2 regions of the Hominiventricola aquisgranensis genome follow, and region 2 is predicted to be linked to the other one. Evidence: riboswitches for the same ligand, from Rfam matches in the RefSeq annotation. Region 2 holds a riboswitch; the other holds the start of a gene.
The links. A riboswitch is a leader RNA that binds a small molecule or an ion and turns the genes downstream of it on or off. The one in region 2 is predicted to bind lysine.

Region 1: another riboswitch for lysine. It lies ahead of dapA (4-hydroxy-tetrahydrodipicolinate synthase); the one in region 2 lies ahead of WMO62_RS03360 (Na+/H+ antiporter NhaC family protein).

The regions. Positions count from the first base shown of each region.
Region 1 is NZ_JBBMFC010000019.1:59,122-63,541, forward strand. Features, by position in the region: gene typA (translational GTPase TypA) at 1-1,162, opposite strand, end outside; gene WMO62_RS11190 (single-stranded DNA-binding protein) at 1,390-2,016, shown strand; gene WMO62_RS11195 (cob(I)yrinic acid a,c-diamide adenosyltransferase) at 2,095-2,589, shown strand; lysine riboswitch at 2,640-2,815, shown strand; gene dapA (4-hydroxy-tetrahydrodipicolinate synthase) at 2,911-3,810, shown strand; gene dapB (4-hydroxy-tetrahydrodipicolinate reductase) at 3,812-4,420, shown strand, end outside.
Region 2 is NZ_JBBMFC010000004.1:106,815-111,234, reverse strand. Features, by position in the region: gene WMO62_RS03365 (PDDEXK nuclease domain-containing protein) at 1-185, opposite strand, end outside; gene WMO62_RS03360 (Na+/H+ antiporter NhaC family protein) at 368-1,882, opposite strand; lysine riboswitch at 2,000-2,170, opposite strand; gene WMO62_RS03355 (gamma carbonic anhydrase family protein) at 2,228-2,713, opposite strand; gene WMO62_RS03350 (hypothetical protein) at 2,732-3,010, opposite strand; gene WMO62_RS03345 (arsenate reductase family protein) at 3,026-3,382, opposite strand; gene WMO62_RS03340 (SatD family protein) at 3,485-4,150, opposite strand; gene WMO62_RS03335 (AAA family ATPase) at 4,270-4,420, opposite strand, start outside.

The DNA of each region.
Region 1 (4,420 bases), on a different contig from region 2:
CCTTGCTGACGGAGAACTCGTAGCCCTCACGGCGCATGTTCTCGATCAGAACGGACAGATGAAGCTCACCACGACCGGATACTTTGAAGCTGTCGGTGCTGTCGGTCTCTTCCACACGAAGGCTGACATCGGTGTTCAACTCTCTGAACAGACGATCTCTTAAGTGACGGGAGGTTACAAATTTTCCTTCGGTACCAGCCAGCGGACTGTCATTGACGTTGAACTGCATGGAGATGGTCGGCTCGGAGATCTTCTGGAACGGGATCGCATCCGGAGCTTCCGGGGAGCAGAGGGTATCACCGATGTGCAGATCAGAAATACCGGAGATGGCAACGATGGAACCGATGGTTGCACTCTGTACTTCTACTTTATTTAAGCCATCAAATTCATAGAGACGGCTGACTTTTACTTTGCGCATCTTATCCGGATCATGATGGTTAACGATCACCACATCCTGGTTCACGCTGATGGTTCCACGGTCTACTTTACCAACACCAATACGACCAACGTACTCGTTGTAGTCAATGGTGCTGATCAGTACCTGGGTCGGTGCCTCAGCATCCCCTTCCGGAGCCGGAATGTAATCCAGAATGGTATCGAACAGCGGGGTCATGTCTTTGCCCTGCACCTCCGGATCAAGGGAAGCATAACCAGCTTTTGCGGAAGCATAGACAAACGGGCAGTCAAGCTGCTCATCGCTGGCCTCAAGGTCCATCAGAAGTTCCAGAACTTCGTCTACTACTTCAGCAGGACGAGCCTCTGGACGGTCGATCTTGTTAATACATACGATAACCGGCAGGTTCAGTTCCAGTGCTTTCTTCAATACGAATTTGGTCTGCGGCATGGATCCTTCAAAAGCATCCACAACAAGGATGACACCGTTTACCATTTTCAGTACACGCTCAACCTCGCCGCCGAAGTCTGCATGACCTGGGGTGTCGATGATATTGATTTTTGTATCCTTATAAAAAACAGCGGTATTTTTGGAGAGAATGGTGATTCCTCTTTCTCTCTCAATGTCATTGGAGTCCATGACTCTCTCAGCTACTTCCTGATTGGCACGGAACACACCGCTCTGTTTCAGAAGCTCATCGACCAGAGTGGTTTTACCATGGTCTACATGAGCGATGATGGCAATATTTCTTACATCTTCTCTCTTCATATTTAACCTCTTCTTTGTATCTTATAACGTTTCTGTCCTGTTTAAATCCTACAAATTTAATAGTGTAACACAAATTCCCCAGAAAACAAGCTTTTTCTTGCAGTTCCGTGAAATTTTTTGAAATGTATATTTTTTGAAATAGTTGGAATATTTGGTAAGGACCATGAATATATTTTACAGACAAAAGTACGAGAGACACTTCGTCAAAAGGAAGGGAGAACAAAAATATGTCGGATAAGATTATTGAAAACAACCAGGTGTCCATTATCGGGGAGGTTGTGTCGGGGTTTGTGTTCAGTCATGAAGTCTTTGGGGAAGGCTTCTATATGCTGGATGTATCGGTCAGAAGACTCAGCGACTCCTGTGATGTGATACCACTGATGATTTCAGAAAGACTCATTGATGTGAATGCAGATTACAGGGGTGCCTGCATCCGGGCGGCCGGACAGTTCCGGTCTTACAACAGGCATGAAGAGAAGAAGAACCGGCTGGTGCTGTCAGTCTTTGTGCGGGAACTGGAATTCATGGATGAGGAAGTAGAGAATTCCAAGACCAACCAGATCTTCCTGGATGGATACATCTGCAAGGCGCCGGTTTATCGGAAGACACCGCTTGGAAGAGAAATTGCGGATATTCTGCTGGCGGTGAACCGTCCTTATGGAAAATCGGACTACATTCCGTGTATCTGCTGGGGAAGAAATGCAAGATTTGCTTCAGGTTTTGAAGTGGGAGGCCACACGCAGATCTGGGGACGGATCCAGAGCAGGGAATATATGAAGAAAATAGATGAGACAGAGAGCGAGCGCAGGATCGCCTATGAGGTGTCTGTAAGCAAGCTTGAGTACCTGGAGTAATACTTGCATTTCTTATATACCTGGTGTAAGATAGACGAAAACAGCTAATTGTTTGGAGTCAGGAATAGAGAGGGTACTATGAGAGAGGGTAAACTTCAGATATATTGCGGAAGTGGAAAAGGAAAGACGACGGCAGCGTTGGGGCAGGCCATCAAAGAAGCCAGCCTCGGGCGTTCTGTATTCGTCGTTCAGTTTATGAAATGCCGGAAGGCAGATGAGGAGATCAGCTTTATCCAGCGGCTGGAACCGGAGATCAAGTTATTCCGTTTTCAGCGGAGAGAGGCGGCTTTTGAAGATCTGGCACCTGAAGAGCAGCAGGAAGAGATCATGAATATGAAGAATGGTCTGAACTTTGCAAAGAAGGTGCTGGCTACGGGAGAATGCGATGTGCTGATCCTGGATGAGGTCCTGGGACTGGTGGAGCAGGGGATTGTATCAGCAGAGGAAGTGCATGAGCTTCTGGGGGAGGCTTCTGACACTACAGAGCTGATATTTACAGGCATTAAGCTGTGTCCTGAGATGATGGACTGGGCGGATGATGTCTATCAGATCACTGCCTTGAAGGAATCTTAAGGGCTTGTTGACAAAGCATCTGGAAGATGCTATATTGAAGAAAATTGAACAAAAGAGATAGAGGTCGCGTGAATCATCAGTAGACGGTCGGATGCAGCAGAGGCACTGGAAGACAGCCGAAAGGGGTAAGCGCCGAAAGGCCGGATATTCTGCAAGTCCGGATCTTGGGCATGTGGTCAATAACCATATGACTGTCATCTGGAACAGATGGAGCGCTATCCGGACAATCAAGATAAGTAGTAAGAATCTGGAGAGGCGTATACTGGCACGCCTCTCTTCTTTTCATTTATATCAAAAAAGAAAATAGCAGGAGGAGAAGATATGTCTATTTTTACAGGTGCAGGAGTAGCAATTGTAACACCTATGAAAGCAAATGGCGAGGTGAATTATCCGAAGCTGGAAGAACTTCTGAATTATCAGATCGAGAATGGAACAGATGCGATCATCATCTGTGGAACTACTGGTGAGTCTTCCACGCTGACTCATGAGGAGCATCTGGAAGCCATCCGTTTTACGATTGAGAAAGTAGCTGGAAGAATCCCTGTGATCGCAGGTACTGGTTCTAATTGTACTCAGACTGCGATCTATCTGTCTCAGGAAGCGGAAAAATACGGCGCAGATGGTCTGCTGCTGGTATCTCCTTATTATAATAAAGCAACCCAGAAAGGTCTGATCGCACATTTTACAGCCATTGCCAATTCTGTAAAGATTCCGATCATCCTTTATAATATTCAGGGACGTACCGGTGTAAATATGACGCCTGAGACGATTGCTTATCTGACAAAACATGTAGAGAACATTGTAGCGGTGAAAGAAGCAAGTGGAAATATTTCCCAGATCGCCAAAGTGGCACAGCTCTGTGGTGACAGCTGTGATATTTATTCCGGTAATGATGACCAGATCGTTCCGATTCTGTCTCTTGGCGGAAAAGGTGTGATCTCTGTACTGTCTAACGTGGCTCCGAGAGAGACTCATGACATCGTAGCCAAATTCATGGCAGGTGACGTGGCAGGCAGTCGTGAACTTCAGTTAAAAGCACTTCCAGTTATTGAGAAACTGTTCTGTGAAGTGAACCCGATCCCGGTAAAAGCAGCTCTCAACATGCTGGGCTGGGAAGCAGGACCTTTACGTATGCCGCTGACAGAGATGGAGCCAGAGCATCAGGCACAGTTAAAGGAAGCCATGGCAGCATTTGGCATAAAAGCAAAAGGAGAAAACTAAGATGGTCAGAGCAATTATGCATGGCTGTAACGGCCATATGGGTCAGGTGATCACAGGACTGATCAAGGATGACCCGGAGATCGAGATTGTAGCAGGAGTAGATCCGGTAGACTGCCGTGACAACGGTTATCCGGTATTTCCTTCTATTGATAAATGTACGGTAGAAGCAGATGTGATCATTGATTTCACTTCTGCGAAGGCAGTGGATGGACTGATCGCGTACAGTGCAGAAAAAAAAGTTCCGGTTGTACTGTGTACTACCGGTTTAAGCGAGGAGCAGTTAAAGAGCCTGGAGGAAGCCAGCAGTCAGGTGGCAGTCCTTCGTTCTGCTAACATGTCCCTTGGTATCAACATGCTCATGAAGATTCTTCAGGACGCAGCAAAGATTCTTGTGCCGGCCGGATTTGATATTGAGATCGTGGAGAAGCATCACAACCGCAAGCTGGATGCACCCAGTGGAACAGCACTTGCTCTGGCAGATGCCATCAATGATGGCGTGCTTGACGGTGAATATGAATATAAATATGACAGAAGTCAGGATCACAAGAAACGTGAGAAAAAAGAGATTGGTATCTCTGCGGTACGTGGAGGAACTATTGTAGGAGATCAT
Region 2 (4,420 bases):
CGAATATCTGCTGCAAGGTTATCTATAAACTTATTGCCCCATGATTTATGCTCATTAATTACGCGACCTATATCGTGATATAAGAGCAACATATCTGTGTTCGCATGAACTGCCGCACGATATTGTGCCGCAGTAATTTCACTTTTAATATTTTCAATAATGGAGAGATACTCCTGTGTATTCATCAGCACACTTATCGCCTCGCTTTCACATCATTCTTATCATTATTTTCTCTCTTAGATTAATATACTATTTATTATACCATGAATAACAGATTCTTTGAAACCCGCTTTTTCATTTGAACGCAAAATGCAAAAAGGACTGCCGCTTTTCGCGACAGCCCCTCTGTTTCTCAATTATGTAATTCTTATGCCTCTGTACGTTTTTTCATGAACAACAGATATCCCAGTGTGAGCACCACACCAACCGGCAGTGAGATCCATGCGGACTGCACAAATCCTGCCACGATGTAGGTGATAAAGGAAATGGCTGCCACACTGACTGCATACGGCAGTTGTGTAGATACATGATTTACATGATTACACTGCGCTCCTGCAGATGCCATAATGGTCGTATCAGAGATTGGTGAACAGTGGTCTCCGCAGACAGCTCCTGCCATGCAGGCAGAGATTGCAATGGTCATCAGTGTCGGGTTGGTTGCCTGGAATGCGTCTACAACGATCGGGATCAGGATTCCGAAAGTTCCCCAGGAAGTTCCGGTTGCAAATGCCAGCAGGCATCCAACTACAAAGATAATAGCCGGAAGCAGATTTACAATACCTGATGCGCTTCCTTTGATCAGAGCAGCTACGAACTCTGCAGCTCCCAGGCTGTCGGTCATGGATTTCAGAGTCCATGCAAAAGTCAGGATCATGATAGCCGGTACCATAGCTTTGAAGCCCTCCGGAATACAATCCATACACTCTTTGAATCCAAGTACTCTGCGGCTTACATACAGAAGAATGGTGATCACCAGTGCAAATGCACTTCCGATGGCAAGACCTACAGATGCATCACTGTTGGAGAATGCAGTTACAAAATCCGCACCCTCAAAGAATCCACCGGTATAGATCATACCGATGACGCAGCAGATGATCAGTGCAATGATCGGAATCAACAGATCCTTGACTGTTCCTTTTCCAGTGTCTTCCAACTCGGTTGCTTCTCCATAAGGACGGTCCGGTGTGGTGAACAGATCGCCTTTTTTCGCATTGTCCTCATGAATCTTCATGGAGCCAAAATCAATATTCAACACTGCAATGGTGAGCATCATCACGATGGTGAGCAGTGCATAGAAGTTATACGGGATCGCACTGATGAACAGTGACAGTCCATCCTCTCCCTCGACAAAACCAGTAACGGCAGCTGCCCAGGAGGAGATCGGTGCAATGATACAGATCGGTGCTGCAGTCGCATCGATCAGATATGCCAGCTTTGCACGGGAAATATTATGCTTGTCTGTCACCGGACGCATAACACTTCCAACGGTCAGGCAGTTAAAATAATCATCAATAAAGATCAGAACACCAAGCGCAACGGTTGTAAGCTGTGCACCTGTGCGTGTTTTGATATGGTCACTTGCCCAGCGGCCAAATGCTGCTGATCCACCAGCCTTGTTCATAAGACATACAATGGCTCCCAGAATGATCAAGAACACAAGGATACCCACATTGTAGCTGTCGGACAATACTCCAATGATTCCATCCTCAAAGATATGAACGATGGTTCCCTCAAAACTGAATCCTGAATAGAACAGACCTCCAACCAGAATTCCAACAAACAGCGAAGAATACACCTCTTTCGTGATCAACGCAAGAACAATTGCCACAACTGGCGGTATCAGCGCCCAGAATGTGGCATACATAGCAGGTACATATTCCATGATAAAAATCTCCCTTCTTTTGCAAATACGATAGAGCCCGGACCAAACGGTTTATAGCATAAAAAAACCATGAACACAACGACTGGTTGCATCCATGGTCTCTTCTTATTATGTCCGACCAATGATAGCGCTCCACAGCCCTGTGACAGTCTGACGCATATTCTGCGGCAGCCCAGGAACCCTTCTCTCGGAATATCCAGATTCCTTCGGCAGTCTCCCCTTTCCATGCCAGCCGTTTCCGACCGTATACTGACATCTACTCATGAAGCCTGCGCCTCTATCATTTTTACATTTATTTCTTTGCTATCCTATCACGAAATACCTATAAGGGCAATAGGTATTTGACTAATTATTCAGATCTTTACTCTCTTTTATATAATTTGCTGCATTTTTCAGGTTTGCTGTCAGTTCTTCTTCCGTCAGCATCCTTCTAAATTTGGCAGGATTTCCCATATAGAGAGCTCCGTCCGGCACTACCGTATTCTGGGGCACAAGTGCGCCCGCTGCGATCATACTTCCCTTTCCGATCACAGAACCGTTCAGCACAATGGCTCCCATGCCAATCAAAGCCTGATCCTTGATCGTACATCCATGAAGGATTGCTCCATGGCCTATCGTCACATTTTTCCCAATAGCCAGGGACGCATCTGCATCCACATGCAGCACTGCCAGATCCTGAATATTCGTTCCTTCACCAATACTGATTGAATTAACATCCCCTCGGATCACTGCATTGTACCAGATACTTACATCCTTCTTAATCGTCACATCGCCAAGTACAACAGCTCCGTCTGCCACCACTGCCTGTTCATCTATCCGTGGTTTCTTCATCGGTCTTCTCTCCTTTACTTACAGACCCGCAAAAAACAGCTCATAATAATCATCTTCACCTTCCAGCATGGGAGAATTCTCTCCGCCGCCGTTGGTGCTCCGGCGCATGGCCGCATAGGCTTCTTCTCCTGCGGTGAGCAGATCCATCTCATAGATTTCATATCCAAGCTCCCGGCATTTCTTACAGAACGCGGCATAGGGCTGTGCTTCCTTCCTGGTGGCAAGCAGTTCTTCACGAAGTGCGGAATCATTGTGCGCCTTCTGCTTTAATTCATCCAACATCTCTGCAATTCCCATAAATTTTCGCCTCCTTTATTTGATGCCAAGTGCCTCCGCCCAGGTGCTCTCCTTAAATCCGGTCAGCACAAAACCATCCCCCACCAGAACCGGTCGTTTCACCAGCATACCGTCCGTTGCCAGCAATGCATACTGCTCTTCTTCTGACATTTGCGGCAGTTTGTCCTTTAACTGCATTTCTTTGTAGAGCATTCCGCTGGTATTAAAAAATTTTTTCAGCGGAAATCCACTTTCCTCATGCCAGGCTTTCAATTCCTCCTCACTGGGATTCTGCTCTTTAATATGACGGTCTTCATAAGCGATTCCGTGATCATCCAGCCATTTTTTCGCTTTCTGACAAGTACTGCATTTTGGATATTCTAAAAATAACATACTGTATCCTCCTGTCCCTTCATTTAATATATATTTTAGTTTAAAATAATTATATTACAAAAAACAACACATGCCCCAAGGCCAATAATAACAAATATCTGATTACCATTTCTTATTTCCTAATCTTCGTATTGCTTCATCAATGACTTCCATTGTTCTTTGGTAAATGATATACTTTCCATCCGCCAGTCTCCTTGCAACCGTTGACTGAGTTATATCCATTCTTTCAGCGCACATTTCCTGACTTCCTTGGTGAATCATCATATCCCATATTGTATAACGTTGTTTCTCTGTCCAGCTATCTTCAATTATTTTCAAAAGTGAAAACATCGCATTTATTTCTTCTGTTTCAAAACATTTTTTTTCATACACAGAAATCTGAATATCTGCCGCCTGCTTCTTCAACTTTTTTTCCTGTTCACGCAGAAATTCTATCATCTCACGTGCTGCATAAAAAGCTGGTCCATCCGCGCCAATCGCTGCTTCGTGATTAATCAACGTAGATACATTCCCTATTCCAACACCAAACCGAAGTTTAATTGGATATATTTCTCTTTGAATATATTTGATTATTTCTAATATGGGAGCCGTTATCTCAAGTAACCCCTGAAACTCATCTCCCAACGTTATCAAAAATTTGGCAGAAATATCGTTATTATAAATGGAATTCACGTTATCCAGAATCTTTTTTAATTTTTCCTGTATCTCACAACGATTTTCAATTTTTTTAGATCTTTTGATATCTCCTATAATCGCATAATACTGCATACCCCATCACCTCGCTTAAATTATGCGCTTTTTCTGCATATTTGTCAATTATGCATTATTTCTGCATATTTTGAAATCAGGCAGAATACACGCATAATTTATGCTACTAAAATGATTATTTACACATCAGTCTCAATGGTGATCTGACTTCCATCCCGGAGCTTTTTCACTTTGATCTGCTGTGGAATATTTTCTTTCAGTTCTTCCCGGTGACTGATGATTCCCACCAGCTTATTGGTTCCGGACAGATTGATCAGTGCATCCATGGCA